One region of the Bacillus sp. P4_E1 genome, then DNA from elsewhere that is predicted to be linked to it. Evidence: predicted binding sites of a transcription regulator. Region 1 holds the regulator's gene; each other region holds the start of a gene.
What was found. The regulator LexA, encoded in region 1, represses DNA repair genes until DNA is damaged. The targets are predictions, from matches to a motif close to CGAACATATGTTCG.
Positions count from the first base shown of each region.

Region 1 (6,622 bases):
GTTGTACGCAATGTAGAATGATATCCAACCCGCCCAGCTAATACATTCTTCAGTACCGTTGATCGCTTCACAAGGTTAAAGCTTTGAAAAATCATACCAATATCTCGGCGCATGCGTCGTAATCCTTTTCCTTTTGCAGCAGTAATAGACTCCCCTTCAATAATGATTTCTCCTTCTGTGATTTCATGAAGGCGATTTACCGATCTGAGAAGTGTTGATTTTCCAGCACCGGATAGCCCGACCATTACAACAAACTCACCTTTTTGAATTTTCAAGTTTATATTATTCAATCCTTTTGTACCATTCGGATACACTTTGGAAACATTTCGAAACTCTATCACACATCTTACCTACCTTCTATGTATTATCAATAACTGAAAAACGGCAAACTAACTGAAATCACACACTTTCCAGTTAGTCGCCATTTCCATATGTATTATTGCGTTTTCACTTTCTTTCCATATTCACGAACGATATCAAATTTACTATCATCAGATTTAACGTATCCTTCATGTGAGTATACTTCTTTAATGATTTTGTGCCCTTCCTCATTCTTTCCTATTTCAATGAAAGCATCCTGTAATTTCTTGCTCCACTCTGCATCTAAATCAGAACGTACAGAAATCGTATCGTTTGGAATTTTCTCCGTAAATTTTACTATTTTCGTTTGATCGAATATATTCGGATAATCTTTTTTTACAATATTGCGAGCATCTTGGAATACAACAGCTGCATCTACATCACCATTTAAAAGAGCAATAAGTGACTGATCATGACCTTTTAATGTAACAGGTTTCACATCCTTTAGCGGATCGATTCCCTCTTTTAACAATACAGCCGCAGGCCATACATAACCCGCTGATGATGTTACATCTTGATAGCCAATTTTTTTACCTTTTAAATCTTTTACACTATTAATATTAGAATCTTTCTTAACAACAAACTCTGATTTATAAACATCTACTAAATCCTTTGTCGGAGCTCCAGTTTCATCATCTACCCCAAAACGTTGCGCCTGTAAAATTACGTTTGCAGCCTTTTTCTCATGCGCTAACACATACGCTGTTGGAGGTAAAAAGCCTACATCTACTTGCTTAGATGCCATCGCTTCTACAATTGTATTGTAATTCGTTGAAATACTAACTTTTACCGGAATGTTTAATTTATCACTTAATAGCTTTTCCAATGGTTTTGCCTTCGCCTCTAACGTATCTGCATTTTGAGAAGGAACAAATTGAACATTTAGTGTCTTCGGTACATAACCTTTTTTCGTATCTTCATTTTTACTTGCACTTGATTCCTTCGTTCCACATCCACTTAATAATCCCGCTGCTAGTACAACTGTTGTGCTCATTGCAAAAACTTTTTTCAACATGTTAATGCCTCCATTTTTCGTTGTTATAAAATAACCTTCCATAAACATGAAGAAATATATCACATATTTTTACAAATAATTGCTTATTTACGGAATCTTTACACATTCTATACATTCACATTAAAATTCTTTTCATATATTTGATATGATTAATTGAAAGATAACTATAGAAAAGGTGAATGGCGTTGAATCAAAATCAAATTGTAACTTTAAATATTTTATTAACAAGCGATGTACATGGTACTGTGTATCCAATTCACTACCAAGATAACTCCAAAGCAGAAATTGGTTTAGCTAAAATTTCTACTCTCATAAAAAAAGAACGTTCTCAAAATGCAAACGTTCTTCTGATTGATAACGGGGACTTCATTCAAGGAACACCATTTACTTATCATTACGCTACATACGAAAAAGATATGGAAAACCCAATGTCCTTATTAGCCAACTACTTAGAGTATGACATTGCAATTATCGGAAATCATGAATTTAATTACGGAATGGATATATTAAATAATGCTGTGGCTACTGCAAATTCTTCTTATCTATCAGCAAACATTTTAGATAAAAACAGAAAAGAACCTTATTTCGGGAAACCATATATAATAAAACATATTGAATCAAATATAAAAATTGCTATTTTAGGGGTGACAACGCATTACATCCCCCATTGGGAACAAGCACATCATATTAAAGATTTACAATTTGAAGATGCATTTGAAACAACAAAAAAATGGGTTTCTTACATCCGTAAACATGAAAAACCAGATTTACTAGTCGTAGCCTATCACGGGGGATTTGAACGTGATTTACAAACCGGAGTACCGACTGAAGTTTTAACAGGTGAAAACCAAGGATATGCAATGTGCCATGAAATTGAAGGCATAGATATTTTACTAACAGGCCACCAACACCGAGAAATCGCTCACACCGTGATTAATGGTGTAACAATTTTACAGACCGGATGCAATGGACACTCAGTTGGAAAAGTAACAGTAACATTCGAAAAAGCAGAACAAAAATGGGTAAAAAAAGAGAGTTATTCAGAGTTATTGCCCGTACAAGGAATTGCGGCAGACCAAGATGTTCTTTCCTTGGTTGCCAATTATGAAGAGAAAACACAAAATTGGCTTGATAAACCTATTGGAATAATTTATGGGGATATGCAAATTTCCGATGCTATGCAAACACGTTTGCAAGACCATCCTTTTATTGAATTCATAAATAAAATACAGATGGATATAGCTAATGTTTCAATTTCTTGTACAAGTTTGTTTCATAATACATCTCCAGGTTTCCCGAAACATGTAACAATGCGTGACATCGTTTCTAATTATATTTATCCAAATACATTAAAAGTAATTAGAATAACCGGAGCGGATATAAAAGATGCTCTCGAACTCTCTGCTTCTTATTTCACATTAAAAGCAGATGGAACCATCATCGTAAACCCTACCTATATAGAACCAAAACCACAACACTATAATTACGATATGTGGGAAGGGATTTCGTATGTATTAAACATTTCAAAACCAATTGGAGAGAGAGTAGAGTCTTTGCAGTATAAAGGCACTCCTCTTAATATGAATGAAGAATATGACGTTGTTATGAATAATTATCGTGCAAGCGGTGGCGGGAACTTCTTTATGTTTCAAAATAAACCAGTAGTAAAAGACATACCAACAGATATGTCTGAACTTATCGCTAACTATATATTGAAGCATAAAAGGATAGAAGCAACGAAAAATGAAAACTGGAAAGTTATTAAATAACAATTTTAACAAATAAAAAAAGATGGGCTATGCCCATCTTTTAATTTAATTTTGCATTATCCTGCTTTTTTAAAGCTTTTAATTTCGCCGGTGTAACGTCCGTGCCTTCTTCGTTAACGACTTTAATTCCTTTTAATTCGTTTAACATATTTTGACGAAATCCTTTTAAATATTGTTCACGAAGCGATTGGCGCTCACGTTGTTCTTCTTCAGTTAAGCCTTCAGCTTTTGCTTTTTTCGCTAAGAAGTTAATGCGTTCAATGAGTTCTTGACTTGGCATCTCGAATCCCCCTTCTACTCAAAACTGATTATTATCATACAATAGTTATTCCTCTTTATCAAGCAATTGCTTTGTATATTCTACATACCTTCGATGTACAGTTGCTTTTGAAACATCATGACCAAAACCACGAAGTGTTGCTGCAATTTCTTCAAAAGTTAATTCATTCCGGCGCAAACGTACAATTTCCTCAATTGGCACTTCTTTTTTCTCACGTCCTACGCTTAAATGACGATTTTTCAAATTATTTTCTGGACGAAATCCTTTCTCCACTGCTCTTTGCATGCCACGTTTAATTTTTAAATTGTGGATCTTTCTTTGATACTCTTCAACGATCCCAATTATATTTAGCACCATCGAATCAGAATCTGAAAGCTGTAATTCACCACTATGCGTGTGCGTATAAACTTTTATCCCCTCTTTATGTAAACAATGCATTAACGCAATCTTTGCATTTCCTCTACCAAGACGCGTTTCATCTTGTATAAGTAGTACATCAACTTGTTCATCTCGAATTGTATCTAGCACTTCTAATATGCCATCACGTTCAATTGTATAACCGCTAGCCTGCTCCTCAATTACCTTTGTAACATCCATTTGATAGCGCTCAGCTAAATGCAATAATTCATCTTTTTGACGCAATAATGATGTTTCCTGTGCTTCTTTTGTTGTGCTCACACGTGCATAAATAATTGCATTCATTTTGAACCCTTCTTTCTCACTATATTTTCCTTATAGTGTATCATAAATTTGCCTTTCGTTCGAACTTATGTTTGTAGAATGTTTTTTCGCATGTTATACTTAATAATAAGAAAAATGAAAGAAAACGAGGTGTTAGAAAACATGGAAAAGTTAACGAAACGCCAGCAAGACATTCTCGACTTTATTAAGCTAAAAGTACAAGAAAAAGGATATCCACCTTCCGTACGTGAAATCGGTCAAGCAGTCGGCCTTGCTTCTAGTTCTACAGTGCACGGACATTTATCACGACTAGAAGAAAAGGGATATATTCGACGCGATCCAACAAAACCACGCGCAATTGAAATTTTAGGTGACAACCGAACGGAAACACAATCTGTTATTCAAGTTCCAATCATCGGAAAAGTTACTGCCGGTTTACCGATTACAGCAGTCGAAAGTGTAGAAGATCACTTCCCACTTCCAGCTAGTATCGTTGCTGGAGCAGATCAAGTGTTTATGTTACGCATTTCTGGAGATAGCATGATTGAAGCCGGTATCTTTGATGGTGATTTAGTTGTTGTTCGCCAACAACAGTCTGCATACAACGGTGAAATTGTAGTTGCTTTAACAGAAGATAACGAAGCAACTGTTAAACGTTTCTATAAAGAAAAAGATCATTTCCGTCTACAACCGGAAAACTCTTCACTAGAACCTATTATTTTAAAACAAGTGTCAGTTATTGGAAAAGTAATTGGCGTATATCGTGATTTACATTAAAAATAATAAAAAGAAGATAATTCCCTTATTTATATAGGTAATTATCTTCTTTTTATATTTTGATAGATTTCCGTTCATTCAAAAGAATGCGTTTCATTAATTATTAACGCGTTTCAATAGTAACATCTCCAGCAGCGGTTTTACCGCTAATCTTTTTACTACCATTACCAATCGTTATATTTTTATTGTCTTCATTAAAAATTGTCACGTCTCCAGCAGCAGTTTGCCCAGTTATAACTGCATCTCGTGGTTTTTCCAATAAAGTAATATCTACATCTCCAGCAGTTGAACTTACCTCTAAATCATATTTAGAATCATGATCAATAATATCTATATCCCCACTAGCCGTTTTTGCTGTTACTTTCCCTATTACTTTTTTAAAATTCACCTCACCAGCTTTTGTAGACCCCTCCACACTCTTTGCTGTTACATGTTTCAAATCCACTTCTCCGGCGAGTGTTTCAACACTTACGCGGTCACTTTTCACATTACTTATTTCTATTTGTCCAGCGGATGAATTTACTTTTATCTCTTGATAAGAACGTTCAGGTACTAATATAGTCAATGTAGGCGTTTGAAATCCGAAATTGTAAAATGAAAAATCAAATGAAACACCTTTTTCTATTTCCCCTATGATTTTTAATGTATCACCATCTTCAGCAATACGAATCTCCTGTTTACTTACGTCTCCTTTTTGCTTTACATAAAAAGAGGAATCAGGAGATTTTTGGACAACAATATCTCCAGCATCTAACTTAACTTCTACATTTTTTAGCGTTTCGTTTTTAATTACGTCCTCTTTATCTCCTTTCTCTGCAGTTTGTACTGCTTTTTCATATGTTTGTGAAATCCCTATTACTCCAATAATGATACAAGCGATAGCTACTAATAATATCTTTTTCATCATCTACTCCCCTTTTATCATTTTGAAGTTCCAGACTACATAGCGTACACATAATCTTTTAAACCACTTCGTACTATAATAAGCTACAATACATAACAACAAACCTACTCCGACAAACGTTATACTAACGAAAAGATCCAACCATATGAAAGTGCCCATAAATACTTTTACAATAACGAAAAATGGTGTCACTACACTAGCAATCCCACCGACCCAAAAGGAAAATATAAAAGCTATAATTGCAACTAACGGGCCTAACACAATAATAAAATTAAACAAACTAAGTCCAACCGCTGCCATGACAGCTCTTGTCACATTTGAAGTCGACGGATCTTTTTTCATTTCATCAAATCGATACATCGCAAGTAAGTCTTTCGCAATTACTTTCGGAGAGCCAAGTCCTTTTATTATTTCTGATCCAGTTTTCCCCTCTTCCATCCCAAACTGAAAGTGCTCTTCATAATCAAATAAAATATCTTGTCGCTCTTCTTCTGGTAACTTTCTAAGATGACTTGATAATTCTTTAAGAAACTGCTCTTTACTCATCCCATTCCACCCCTTCAATAATTTCTTGAACACCTTTAGCAAAATCACGCCACTCTGTTACTAATAAAGTAAGTTGCATCTCTCCTTGCTCTGTTAGTTGATAATATTTACGGGGCGGTCCTTCCGTGGATTCTTTTAAATACGTTTGAAAATATCCCTCTTTCGTTAAACGACGTAATAACGGATATACAGAACCTTCCGATATTAAAAATTTATTAGAGATTTGCTGAACAAGTTCATAACCGTAACTATCTTTACGTTTCACTAGTGCCAAAACACATAGTTCTAAC
Region 1 covers NZ_JBFUIV010000019.1:90,737-97,358, forward strand. Annotated here, with positions in the region: gene phnC (phosphonate ABC transporter ATP-binding protein) at 1-341, opposite strand, end outside; gene AC1DS7_RS22665 (phosphate/phosphite/phosphonate ABC transporter substrate-binding protein) at 437-1,375, opposite strand; gene AC1DS7_RS22670 (bifunctional metallophosphatase/5'-nucleotidase) at 1,561-3,144, shown strand; gene AC1DS7_RS22675 (DUF896 domain-containing protein) at 3,185-3,424, opposite strand; gene AC1DS7_RS22680 (YneB family resolvase-like protein) at 3,470-4,126, opposite strand; gene lexA (transcriptional repressor LexA) at 4,268-4,882, shown strand; gene AC1DS7_RS22690 (DUF4097 family beta strand repeat-containing protein) at 4,986-5,789, opposite strand; gene AC1DS7_RS22695 (DUF1700 domain-containing protein) at 5,790-6,332, opposite strand; gene AC1DS7_RS22700 (PadR family transcriptional regulator) at 6,325-6,622, opposite strand, start outside.

Region 2 (6,622 bases), on a different contig from region 1:
TTCTGGTGACATTGTTTTAACTGTTGCAAGTGTACCAACTGGCATAAATGTCGGTGTATCAAATGAGCCGTGTGGCGTGTGCACTCGACCTAAACGCGCACCCGTTTGTTTACAAGTTTTAATAAATTCATAACGAATTGCTGTCATAATTTACTCCTTTTATTTGTTTCTCATTTTAGCGTGAGATGCAACGAACATCGCATCACCGAAACTAAAGAAACGATATTTTTCTTTTACTGCTTCATTATAAGCATGAAGTACATTATCTCTATTTGAAAATGCACTTACAAGCATAATTAATGTTGATTTCGGCAAATGGAAGTTTGTAATTAAACCATCAATTGCTTTAAATTCATATCCTGGGTACATAAAAATATCTGTCCAGCCAGAAGCTGCGCAAAGCTTACCACTATTATCTGTCGCAATCGTTTCTAACGTACGAGTTGATGTCGTACCTACAGTAATAATACGGCCGCCATTCTCTTTCACGCGGTTTAATAACGCCGCAGTCTCTTCAGACATATGGTAATACTCTGCGTGCATATGATGCTCTTCAATAGTATCTGCAGAAACTGGTCTAAAAGTTCCAAGTCCTACATGGAGTGTAATGAATGCTAACCCGACGCCTTTTTGCTTCAATTTCTCAAGTAACTCTTCTGTAAAGTGAAGGCCAGCCGTCGGTGCTGCTGCTGAACCGATTTCCTTCGCATATACCGTTTGATAACGATCGCGATCTTCTAGCGTCTCTTTAATATATGGAGGAAGTGGCATTTCTCCAAGCTCGTCTAAAATTTCATAAAAGATGCCGTCATATGAAAACTCAAGTTGACGCCCACCTTGATCTGCTGTTCCAACGCAAGTTGCTTTTAACTTTCCTTCACCAAAAGAGATGACAGTTCCTTCTTTTACACGCTTCGCTGGCTTTATAAGCGTTTCCCACTTATCGCCTTCTTCTTGTTTTAGAAGAAGTACTTCAATGTGCGCGCCTGTATCTTCTTTCACACCGTGCAAACGAGCAGGCATAACTTTCGTTTCATTTAAAACTAAGCAATCCCCCTCATGTAAGTAAGAAAGAATGTCTGTAAAATGTTTATGCTCAATATCGCCTGTTTCACGATCTAACACCATTAATCTTGATGTTTCACGATCTTCTAATGGGATTTGTGCAATAAGTTCTTCTGGTAAATGAAAATCAAACAGATTAATATCCATAACTGTATCCACCTATTTCTTATTTAAATCGATTTATTATATACATAATAAAAGATAATACAATACTTAACACAATACATGTAATGATAGGAAAATAAAAGGTAACGTTACCTTTTTTCACAAAAATATCGCCTGGAAGCCTTCCTATGAACTTCCAAGCTAATCCAACAACAATGAGCAAAATACCAGCTGTAATAAGCAGCTTTGGCATCTCCGTCATACTTTTGGCATCTCCATTCCGAAATGCTCATATGCGAGCGGTGTTACGATCCGGCCTCTTGGCGTTCTTTGTAAAAAGCCAATTTGTAATAAATACGGCTCATACACATCTTCAATCGTATGAGATTCTTCCCCAATCGTTGCTGAAACAGTTTCTAATCCAACTGGACCACCGCGGAACTTTTCAATAATACCAAGCAGTAATTTATGGTCGATATGATCAAGTCCTAATTTATCTACTTGTAATAGTTCTAACGCCATTTGTGTAATTTCCATCCCAATCGTTCCGTCACTGCGAACTTGTGCGAAGTCACGTACACGTCGTAATAGACGATTCGCAATACGAGGTGTACCACGAGCACGTCTTGCAATTTCTAATGCAGCTAACGAATCTATTTCAACTTCAAACACTTCTGCTGTACGTTCTACAATCGCAGAAAGCTGATCTACTGTATAGTACTCTAATCGTGAAAGTACACCGAAACGGTCACGAAGTGGTGCTGATAATGCACCTGCACGCGTCGTTGCCCCAACTAGCGTAAATGGAGGTAAATCTAGACGTACAGAGCGAGCTGACGGTCCTTTCCCAATAACGATATCAAGGCAAAAGTCTTCCATCGCTGGGTATAACACTTCTTCAATAGATCTATGCAAACGATGAATTTCATCAATAAATAATACATCCCCAGGCTGAAGTGCTGTTAATACAGCCGCTAAATCTCCTGGTCTTTCAATTGCAGGACCTGACGTCGTTCGAATGTTAACACCCATTTCATTGGCAATAATATTCGCAAGCGTCGTTTTACCAAGTCCAGGTGGGCCATATAAAAGTACGTGATCTAACGTTTCTTCACGCATTTTCGCCGCTTCAATAAACACTTCTAAATTATGTTTCGCTTTATCTTGGCCAATATACTGACGGAGCGTCTGTGGCCGTAATGAATACTCTAAATCCGCATCTTCGTATCCAGATTCCCCTGAAAGGAGACGTTCGTCCATTATACTCACCTCTTACCATTTAGTAAAAGACTAAGTGCCTTTTTAATATATTGATCCGTCGTTAGTGATTCTTTTAATAACTCTGGTACAACGCGAGAGACTTCTCGTTCTGCATAGCCAAGTGCACGCAGTGCTTCCAGTGCTTCATCAAGTTCAACTGATGAACCTTTCTTCGTATCAAAACTTTCAGTATCTGAGAACAAATCAACAAACGCATCTGGTACAACATCTGCTAGTTTTCCTTTTAAATCTAAAATCATTTGGCGCGCTGTTTTCTTTCCGACGCCTGGGAACTTCACTAAGAACTTCTCATCTTCATGTTCAATCGCTTGAACGACCTGTCCGGTTTGACCAGAAGCTAAAATTGCAAGAGCACCTTTTGGTCCAATCCCCGATACACCTAACAATTTTGTAAATAATAAACGCTCTTCACGTGTTTTAAACCCGTAAAGTGCCATAATATCTTCTCTCACATAATGATATGTATAGACACGGATTTCTTGCTTACTTCTTTGAAATACATACGGATTTGGTGTGAAAATTTGATAACCAATTCCATTATGGTCAATTACGACATATTCCGGTCCTACATACTCCACGTAACCTGTAACATATTCAAACAAAATACGATCTCTCCCTCTCAAATCATGTATTCCATTTTAACATATTTAACAATAGAAAAGCGAGACTGCCCCAACAAATGTTCCCCGTTTACAATTTCCGTTTTTTTCTATTGACATAAATACAAAAAGAACATTAATATACAGAAGTCGATAATGATTATCAATATTAATTAAAGGGGTTACATCAGGATGAAACAAAAGCTATTTATTTTATTTACTATTATGCTAGTTGTTCTTTCTATCGTTGGCTGTTCTTCTCAAAAAGAAGAAGCAAAAGCAAAAGAACAACCGAAAACAAAAGTTGTAAAACATGCTAAAGGGGAAGCAACAATTCCAGCTAATCCAAAGAGAATTGTTGATTTATCTGGATCAACAGAGGAATTATTAATCCTTGGACATAAACCTGTTGGCACAGCAAACACATATAAAGATAAAATCCAAAATCACTTAACGGACAAGCTAGACGGGGTAAAGGCAGTCGGCTGGTACTGGGCACCTAAAGTTGATTTAGAGGCTGTTACCGCTTTAAAACCAGACTTAATTATTTTAAACAATCGTCAATTGAAAATTTATGACCAACTAGAAAAAGTGGCACCGACAGTTGTTCTAGAAACAAATCTAGAAGACTGGCGCGTTAAGTTTAAAGAAGTAGGTAAACTATTTGGCGAAGAAAAGAAAGCCGACAAATGGATTGCAGATTACGATAAAAAAGCAGACTCTTTATCTAAAAAAATTAAAGAAAAAACAAAAGATGAGAACTTTATGTTCGTTGCAGTAACACCACAAAACTTCCGTGTATACGGTAGCTTCGGATACGGTGACATCATCTTTAACGACTTAAAGCTTCCAGCAACAAAAGGTACAGATTTAAAACAAACGATGGCACAAGTATCACTAGAAGGTCTTGTTGCATTCCAGCCTGATCAAATGTTTATTGTAAACTTCGGCGGAGAAGCTGATAAAGTGTACGAAGACTATAAAAACAGTGCGGTTTGGAAAGATAATAAAGCAGTAAAAAACAATCACGTATATGAAGTATCGAATGAAGTCTTCAATACGAAAGCATTCAATCCAATCGGAAAAGATATGCTAATTGATGAAATCGCAAAAGAGATTTTAGCTAAGAATAAATAAGAAAAAGCAGCTCACCCTGAGCTGCTTTTTTTCTTATTTTGCACTGCGTATTGCTTCATTTTTTCGATTGTCTTCACGAATCCTTCTTTTGACTTAATACGAATACCACGCTTTAGTTTTGCTCGCTCATAACTCTCAAGCTTTTTCATATCAATTTGAAAGAAGGAATGGATCGCGTTATCACTTTTCGGTACCCCTTTAAAAATTTGCAATATCCCTTCCTCTGAAACACCAAAATAACCGCTCGTTTTCAGTAAAGGAGAAATATCATCAACTTTCCTTTGTAATACGATTTGCACATCATCACGATCAACAAGTTGCCATTCTTTATATTGCTGCAAAAACTTTTCTAAATCCGCTACTTTTTCTGTCAGTATTTCCTCACTTACTTCTCCATCAACATACATGCGCTCTAATAAAATTGTAACTTGAGGTTCTTTTTCTACTACTTCTGCCCTCACATCGGATCCATAAGCTAAGCAAAACATCACAACGAAAGCTTGCACTGCAATTAGCATCCATTTCATTTCCGTTCACCTCTTCTAGGCAAAATCATACTTTCATTTGTAGCTTTTCCGGAAATGGGGGTTTTATCCATATAAACAATAGCATTAAATTTCTAAGGAAAATAAAAAATGCAGATAAGGGTTAATCCTCATCTGCATGTATCATTTACTTTTATATAAAATGAAAGACGCCTGCAAAGCAGGCGTCTGATGCGTTTACGGCGAAAGACCAGGCGACCACATTCGCGTGTTTAGCACTTAAGCATATCTCTCGACTTACGTAAATTAGCTCATCGCTTTGCTAATATAACATTAACAAGGTAGAAGCGCAATATATTTCTAAATATATTTTTCTTCCTCTTTCAACCAATTGAAATTTATGTAAATTATAAATTGATTAATGTAATATATATGTTACAATTAATACTATAAATATAAACAGGGGATGAATGCCTTGAAAAAAATTAAAGATGAACGCCTCATACTTCAAACGTTAAAAAACATACGTATTGCCTTTCTTTTTCAATCAATTGGTATAATCGGAATTTTAGGCTATATCGGATTCACAGAAGGAATGGATCAAATTACGAAATCTCCATTGTGGTTATTATTTATTCTTACAAGTATTGTACTTAGTTATTTACAATTAAGCGTTTCTATCGATGTAGAAGAAAGCGAAAAGGAAATAAAGTTAACTCCTTATTACAAAATTATTTTACGCTCTCTTATTGTAGGAATTATCATGGCTATTATTTATATCATTTTCAGTCCAGAAAGACCTCTATTTGAAGCTATTTTAACAGGTGGTATTCTCTTCATATGCTTTTTAGCGTCTTACTCCGTTAGTTATTTTGTAAAAAAACGTCGTTTACAAGACGAAGATGAATAAAGAGGAAGGGCTATCCCTTCCTCTTTGATTTGTTATCGCATAGTACCAGTCAGGCCGTAACGAATGTCTCGGAACATATTTGTTATGTCACGATTAAAATCGTTTGTAGCTGTGCCGTTACGTAAACGCGTACTCATTGCATCGACACGAGTAAACATGTCATTTCTTACAGAAACATATACGTTTCTATTTCCAACTTCATTCACAACAGCTTGACGAATTTCGTTCGCCATCGCTGTTTCATTCGTCGCTGTATTACGTGGTTTTACCGCAATCGCTACATCGTTTCCATATACAACTGTAGAAACTCGATCTACGTTATTCATACGTTTCACACGATTCGTAATTTTCTCCGCAGTTTTACCATCATTGTTAATGTATGAATTGTTCATTGTAATATTACGAGTTGGGTGTGGATTAGCAATTTGCCCATTGTAATTTACATCACGATAATAGTTGGATCCTGCGTCATTACGACCGTTTCTATATGTTACATAATCTGTATAACGATCGTTACGCGCTACATTATCACGATACTGGTGTGTATCATTATAAGATGTACGCTCGTAATTATAGTTACGTCCATCCATCGCATTATTATCTTTTGGTGTACCACATGCAGCTAATGCACTGGTAACTAACAAAGAAGCAGCAATAACTTTTACTTTCGTATTCAATACAAAAACCCCCTCTGTTAGAATGAACTTCTCTTTCGAAAAGCTCCCCCTTATGATGAGTAACAGAGAGTTTTTTTACACTGTTAATATTTCACTAGGAATTTTCTAGCACTTAATGTAAATTCACCATATTCCTGACTATCACGAATACAAAAAAGGTGGGAATAACCCCACCTTTTTTTAAACTTCCTCTTCGTCCTCTTCTTCTGAAACTGGTTCTCCAAATACGTTTGGTGGGTCCGGCTGATAATACATCGTTCCTGGCTGTGGTGCATATGCTGGCTGAGTTGGTTGATAATATAAAGGATTAGCATATTGTGGTCCACCCGGTTGTGGACTATATAACCTACTTTCTCCTCCGCA
Region 2 covers NZ_JBFUIV010000006.1:88,344-94,965, reverse strand. Annotated here, with positions in the region: gene tgt (tRNA guanosine(34) transglycosylase Tgt) at 1-147, opposite strand, end outside; gene queA (tRNA preQ1(34) S-adenosylmethionine ribosyltransferase-isomerase QueA) at 160-1,212, opposite strand; gene AC1DS7_RS10540 (DUF2905 domain-containing protein) at 1,232-1,432, opposite strand; gene ruvB (Holliday junction branch migration DNA helicase RuvB) at 1,429-2,430, opposite strand; gene ruvA (Holliday junction DNA helicase RuvA) at 2,436-3,053, opposite strand; gene AC1DS7_RS10525 (iron-hydroxamate ABC transporter substrate-binding protein) at 3,243-4,187, shown strand; gene AC1DS7_RS10520 (BofC C-terminal domain-containing protein) at 4,199-4,714, opposite strand; gene AC1DS7_RS10515 (branched-chain amino acid ABC transporter substrate-binding protein) at 5,148-5,582, shown strand; gene AC1DS7_RS10510 (YhcN/YlaJ family sporulation lipoprotein) at 5,615-6,259, opposite strand.
Region 2: ruvA (Holliday junction DNA helicase RuvA) is a predicted target of LexA. The motif match lies at 3,124-3,137, and genes of this name have one in related genera.

Region 3 (6,622 bases), on a different contig from region 1:
TAGGAGAACGTTTAGAACAAGCGGGGGGAAAAGGGCTTGATGGTGGTGCCGTATCAGATATGGCATTTCGTGTTGGTGATTATTTAGCAAATGAAGTAGAAGCGCGCAACGATCAAGAAAAATTATTGTCTGAGCTTTGGAAAGTTGCTGATGAACAAGAGCAACATACAATTGCAAATTTAATGGTGAAGTTTGTACAACATAAGTAAAAGTAGAGAGGAGCTTCTCCTCTCTACTTTTTTTGTATAGTAATTAGGAGGAATAGATTATACATTTAGCTTCCCTATTAAGGTGAAATCATATAATATAGTACGTAGGTGTAAAGTAAGCGTAGGGGAGTGATCTTGGATGATTGAATGGTATTTTGAATATGAAATACATAAAAACCGACCTGGCTTACTTGGTGACGTTTCTTCGTTAATCGGTATGCTTGGCATCAATATTGTCACAATTAATGGTGTAGATAATGCACGACGTGGACTTTTGCTTATGTGTGATAATCAAGAACAAATCTCTAGACTTGAATCAATTTTAAATACGATGGATAATATAACGGTAACGAAATATCGTCCGCCAAAGCTTAGAGATAAGCTAGCAGTTAGACATGGTAGGTACATACAACGAGATGCAGATGATAAGAAAACATTTCGATTTGTGCGTGATGAATTAGGATTGCTTGTAGACTTTATGGCGGAGATAATGAAAAAAGAAGGTCATAAATTAATTGGGATACGAGGAATGCCTCGTGTCGGAAAAACAGAATCTATTGTTGCCGCAAGTGTTTGTGCAAATAAGAGATGGTTATTCGTATCATCTACTCTCATTAAGCAAACTGTTCGTAGCCAATTGATTGAAGATGAGTATAGCGACGATAATATTTTCATACTAGATGGAATTGTGTCGACAAAGCGTGCAAATGAAAGACACTGGCAGCTCGTTCGTGAAATCATGAGATTGCCTGCAACGAAAGTTGTGGAACATCCGGATGTGTTTGTGAGTCAGTCAGAATACACATTGGATGATTTTGATTATATTATCGAATTGCGTAACGATTATGATGAAGAAATTCAATATAATTTAGTAGATGAAATTGAGCAAGGTACGCAAAACAATTTCTCTATGTTCGACTTTTAAAGAAATATTGAGGTGTTAGTAGTGACGGAATTAGGACAAAAGCTGACAGAAGCAAGAGAAGCGAAAGGCTTATCTATTGATCAGCTGCATGAGATTACAAAAATTCAAAAACGCCATTTAGTAGCGATTGAAGAAGGCAATTATGATGTGTTGCCAGGAGCTTTTTATGCGCGTGCATTCATTAAACAATATGCAGATGCTGTTGGATTAAATGGAGAGGAACTGCTTGTGGAATATCAGAGTACGATACCACAGTCTGAAAAACGTGAAGTTCCACAAGTATCAACTGGACAAAAAACACAAGAAACAATGCAAAAATCTTCATCATGGCCAATTGCGGATCATATGCCCAAAATTTTGATTGCGTTGTTAGTAATCGCATTTGGAGTGGTAGTCTGGTTTGTTATTCAAGCGTTAACTGGAAAAGATGATAGGCAAGTTCAAAATGCTCAAAGTGAGAAAATTGAGGTTCAAAAAGCAAAAAATTCTCCGTTAGATACGAAGAAAGATGAAGCGAAAGCGGAAGAACCAAAAAAAGAAGAACCAAAGAAAGAAGAACCAAAGAAAGAAGAGCAACCAGCGCAACCAACTGGACAACAAGAAGTGAAGGTAGTTGGAACGAGTGGTAAGGTATCTACTTTGGAAATTCATAATAATAAAACATTAGAACTGGAAATTTCAGCGAAGGGTGCAAGCTATGTAGATGTTAAAGATGATGCGGGTAACGAAATTCTAAACACTACAGTACAAAGTGGTCAAACAGAAAAACGTGATTTATCAACAGTAAAAGAATTGCGGCTTAATATTGGAAGTGCACCGAATGTTGAAATTAAACTGAATGGCCAAGTGGTTACTTTCCCATTAGATCCAGCAAAAGAATATCACCAAAGATTGGTGATAAAAAACCAAGGGATAGGGCAAGCTGCGCAATAACAGTCATCGCTTCGATGACTTTTTTCAATGAACAAATGTTTTTGACATGATGGAGGAATAGCTGTGAATTTACCAAATAAAATTACAATATCTAGAATCTTCTTAATTCCAATTTTTATGGTAATTATGTTAGCGCCCTTTGAGTGGGGCTCATTTATAATTGGTGATGTAGAGTTACCAATTCAACATTTAGTAGGGGCACTTATCTTTATTATTGCTTCGGCTACAGATTGGATTGATGGACATTATGCAAGAAAGTATAATCTTGTAACGAATTTAGGGAAATTCCTTGACCCGTTAGCAGATAAATTACTTGTTTCGGCAGCACTTATCACATTGGTAGAAATGCAATATGTACCTGCTTGGATCGTTATTGTAATTATAAGCCGTGAGTTTGCAGTAACAGGTTTACGCCTTGTACTTGCTGGGACAGGGGAAGTAGTTGCAGCAAATCAGCTAGGGAAAATTAAGACATGGACACAAATTATTGCAATTGCAGCATACTTATTACATGATGTACCGTTAAATCTACTTCATATTCCAGTTGCAGATATTTTCATATGGATTGCATTATTCTTTACCGTTATTTCAGGATGGGATTATTTCTGGAAAAATAAAGATGCTTTTGTAAACTCAAAATAGAAGTTTATGGGGGAATTGGGATGAATGCTGAAATTATTGCGGTTGGAACGGAATTATTACTTGGACAAATTGCAAATACAAATGCCCAGTTTTTATCTGAAAAGTTAGCTTCAATCGGAATTAACGTGTACTACCATACTGTTGTTGGGGATAATAACAAGCGATTACAGAAGGCAATTGAATTGGCTGAAGAACGAGCTGATATGCTCATTTTTACAGGTGGATTAGGACCGACAAAAGATGATTTAACGAAAGAAACAATAGCGTCTAGTTTAGATGAAGAGCTTGTGTATGATGAAAAGGCATTAACATCGATAAGCGATTATTTTAAGCGTACAGGCCGTGAATTTACGGAGAATAATAAAAAGCAGGCGCTCGTTTTAAATGGATCGACTGTATTTGCGAATGATCACGGTATGGCGCCTGGTATGGGATTAAATACGAATGGAAAAGTTTATATTTTATTACCAGGACCACCAAAAGAAATGAAGCCGATGTATATAAGTTACGTAGAGCCTTTTTTATGTAAGTTTACAACGGGGGAAAATATTTATTCTCGTGTTCTTCGTTTTTTTGGTATTGGGGAATCTCAATTAGAGGTGAAAGTTCAAGATTTAATTGATGGACAAATGAACCCAACCATTGCACCACTTGCAAATGATGGAGAAGTGACATTACGTTTAACTGCCAAACATCATGATGCTGATGAGGCGGAGAAACTGATTCAGCATGTGGAAGATTTGATTTTAGAAAGAGTAGGAGAATTTTTCTACGGATATGACCAAGATTACCTTCATTACAAGGCAATAAGGCTATTGAAGGAAAAAGGGTTAACTTTAGCGTGTGCAGAAAGTTTAACAGGTGGTCTTTTTGGAAATCAAGTAACAGAAAATGCTGGTGTTTCGTCTGTATTTAAAGGCGGTGTCATTTGTTATCAAAATGATGTGAAGCAACAAATTTTACATGTACCTGAAGAAGTGTTACGTACTGATGGCGCGGTTAGTAAACAGTGTGCTCGCTATCTTGCTGAAAATGTAAAGAAACTGTTAAAAGCAGATATCGGAATTAGTTTCACTGGGGTGGCAGGACCGGATGCTTCAGAGCATAAAGAACCAGGAACAGTATTTATTGGATTGGTGATTAAAGATGAACCAGCTGTAGTCTTCTCGCTTAATTTAAGTGGAAGTCGTCAACAAATTAGAGAACGCTCTACAAAATATGGATTTTATCATTTATTTAAAAAGCTAGAAGAGATATAAATTTCTTCTAGTTTTTTTTGTTGGAAAACCTAGTTTTATTCGATATAAAATAAAAAAATCGAATAAATGTTCGATTTTTGTTGGCAAATTGAATTGAAAATAGGTATAATAAGATTAGCAATTTAGTTAAGGAGGAATTTTGAATGAGCGATCGTCAAGCGGCATTAGATATGGCGTTAAAACAAATAGAGAAGCAATTCGGTAAAGGTTCAATTATGAAATTAGGAGAACAAGCGGAGCGTAGAATTTCTACAATTTCAAGTGGTTCTTTAGCACTTGATGTGGCACTAGGGGTAGGCGGATACCCACGTGGCCGTGTTATTGAAATTTATGGACCTGAAAGTTCAGGTAAAACAACAGTTTCATTACACGCAATCGCGGAAGTACAGCGTCAAGGTGGACAAGCAGCGTTCATTGATGCGGAGCATGCAATGGATCCTGTATATGCACAAAAATTAGGTGTTAACATAGATGAATTACTATTATCACAGCCTGATACAGGGGAGCAAGGACTAGAAATCGCAGAAGCACTTGTACGAAGTGGAGCGGTTGATATTATCGTAATTGACTCTGTGGCAGCTCTTGTACCGAAAGCTGAGATCGAAGGGGACATGGGTGACTCTCACGTTGGTTTACAAGCACGTTTAATGTCACAAGCACTTCGTAAACTTTCAGGTGCAATCAACAAATCAAAAACAATCGCAATCTTTATCAACCAAATTCGTGAAAAAGTTGGGGTTATGTTCGGGAACCCAGAAACAACTCCAGGTGGTCGTGCGTTGAAATTCTATTCAACTGTCCGTCTTGAAGTACGTCGTGCTGAGCAGTTAAAGCAAGGTAACGATATTGTTGGTAATAAAACGAAAGTAAAAGTAGTTAAAAATAAAGTAGCACCGCCATTCCGTGTTGCTGAAGTTGATATTATGTACGGAGAAGGTATTTCAAGAGAAGGTGAAATCTTAGATATGGCTTCTGAACTTGATATCGTTCAAAAGAGCGGTGCTTGGTACTCTTATAATGAAGAACGCTTAGGACAAGGTCGTGAAAATTCGAAGCAATTCTTAAAAGAGAATACGGATTTAAGAGAAGAAATTGCCTTCTTTGTTCGTGAACATCACGGAATTGGTGAAAACTCTGGTGTTGAAGACACGGAAGATTCAACTCGTCAAGATTAAAAAATAAAAGACACGGTCCCGTGTCTTTTATTTTTTAATCCACTATGAAAGCGTTATATATAGCTGGAGATAAAATATTTATTCTATCCAAAAGGCTATGTGTAAAGGGGAATATTCATATATTTTAAGTGAATGAATTGGGATTTTCTAAGGTTTTCCAGGATAATATGCTGTCTGTTTTTTAAATCCATATAAGATTCAGGGCTTAAGGTAAAGAAAGTAAAAGTAGACAACGCTTGACAATGAAAATTGCGATAGATACAATGAGAATGTATATTTTTTCTTATATACGATATACTCTTCTCAAGAAGAGAAGTAATATTCGGAGTAAGACTTAAATCTTGCCGAAATAATAATATGACATTTTAATTGTGAAATGAAGAAAGTCCCTTAAAAAAGCGGGACGACGGTCTTTGCTGTACGTTGTAATTCAATGTACATGCCGACAGTCTTTTTTCATTCATAGCAAGGGGAGGTGAAATCATGAGTAGTAGTACAGTTTGGATACTCATCTCCATTTTGCTTGCAACAGTCGGTGCAGTTGTTGGCTTTTTTGTTCGAAAGTCTATTGCTGAAGCGAAGATTAATGGTGCAGCTAATGAAGCAAAACGTATTCTAGACGAAGCGAATCGTGATGCTGAAGCACTTAAGAAAGAAGCGCTTTTAGAAGCAAAGGATGAAATTCATACACTTCGTACAGAAGCTGAATTAGAAATTCGTGACCGTAGAAGCGAATTACAAAAACAAGAAAATCGTTTAATGCAAAAAGAAGAGAACCTTGATCGTAAAGACGAAACGCTCGATAACCGCGAGCGACAGTTAGAAAAGAAAGAGGAATCTCTTGTAGCGAAACAACAACAGATTGAAGAGTTGGAAAGCAAAGTGGGAGAGTTAGTTCAAAAGCAACAAACAGAATTAGAGCGCATTTCCAATCTGACCCGCGAGCAAGCGAAAGCAATTATTCTTGGTAAAGTGGAAAGTGAAGTTTCTCATGAAATTGCCGTTATGGTAAAAGAAAGTGAAGTTCGCGCGAAAGAAGAAGCGGATAAGAAGGCAAAAGAGATTTTATCTCTTGCAATGCAAAGATGTGCAGCTGATCATGTTGCTGAAACAACCGTTTCGGTTGTAAATCTTCCAAATGACGAAATGAAGGGACGTATTATCGGACGTGAAGGTCGTAACATTCGTACGTTAGAAACGTTAACAGGTATTGACCTTATTATCGATGATACACCAGAAGCTGTAATTCTATCTGGATTTGACCCGATTCGTCGTGAAACAGCTCGTATCGCTCTTGATAAACTAGTACAGGACGGACGTATTCACCCAGCGCGTATTGAAGAGATGGTCGAAAAATCAAGACGTGAAGTGGACGAGTATATTCGTGAAGTCGGAGAGCAAACAACGTTTGAAGTGGGTGTTCATGGCTTACATCCAGATTTAATTAAAATTTTAGGTCGTTTAAAATACCGTACAAGT
Region 3 covers NZ_JBFUIV010000020.1:19,513-26,134, forward strand. Annotated here, with positions in the region: gene AC1DS7_RS22830 (DUF3243 domain-containing protein) at 1-209, shown strand, start outside; gene AC1DS7_RS22835 (DUF3388 domain-containing protein) at 349-1,134, shown strand; gene AC1DS7_RS22840 (helix-turn-helix domain-containing protein) at 1,156-2,067, shown strand; gene pgsA (CDP-diacylglycerol--glycerol-3-phosphate 3-phosphatidyltransferase) at 2,131-2,709, shown strand; gene AC1DS7_RS22850 (competence/damage-inducible protein A) at 2,730-3,968, shown strand; gene recA (recombinase RecA) at 4,112-5,143, shown strand; gene rny (ribonuclease Y) at 5,627-6,622, shown strand, end outside.
Region 3: recA (recombinase RecA) is a predicted target of LexA. The motif match lies at 4,028-4,041, and genes of this name have one in related genera.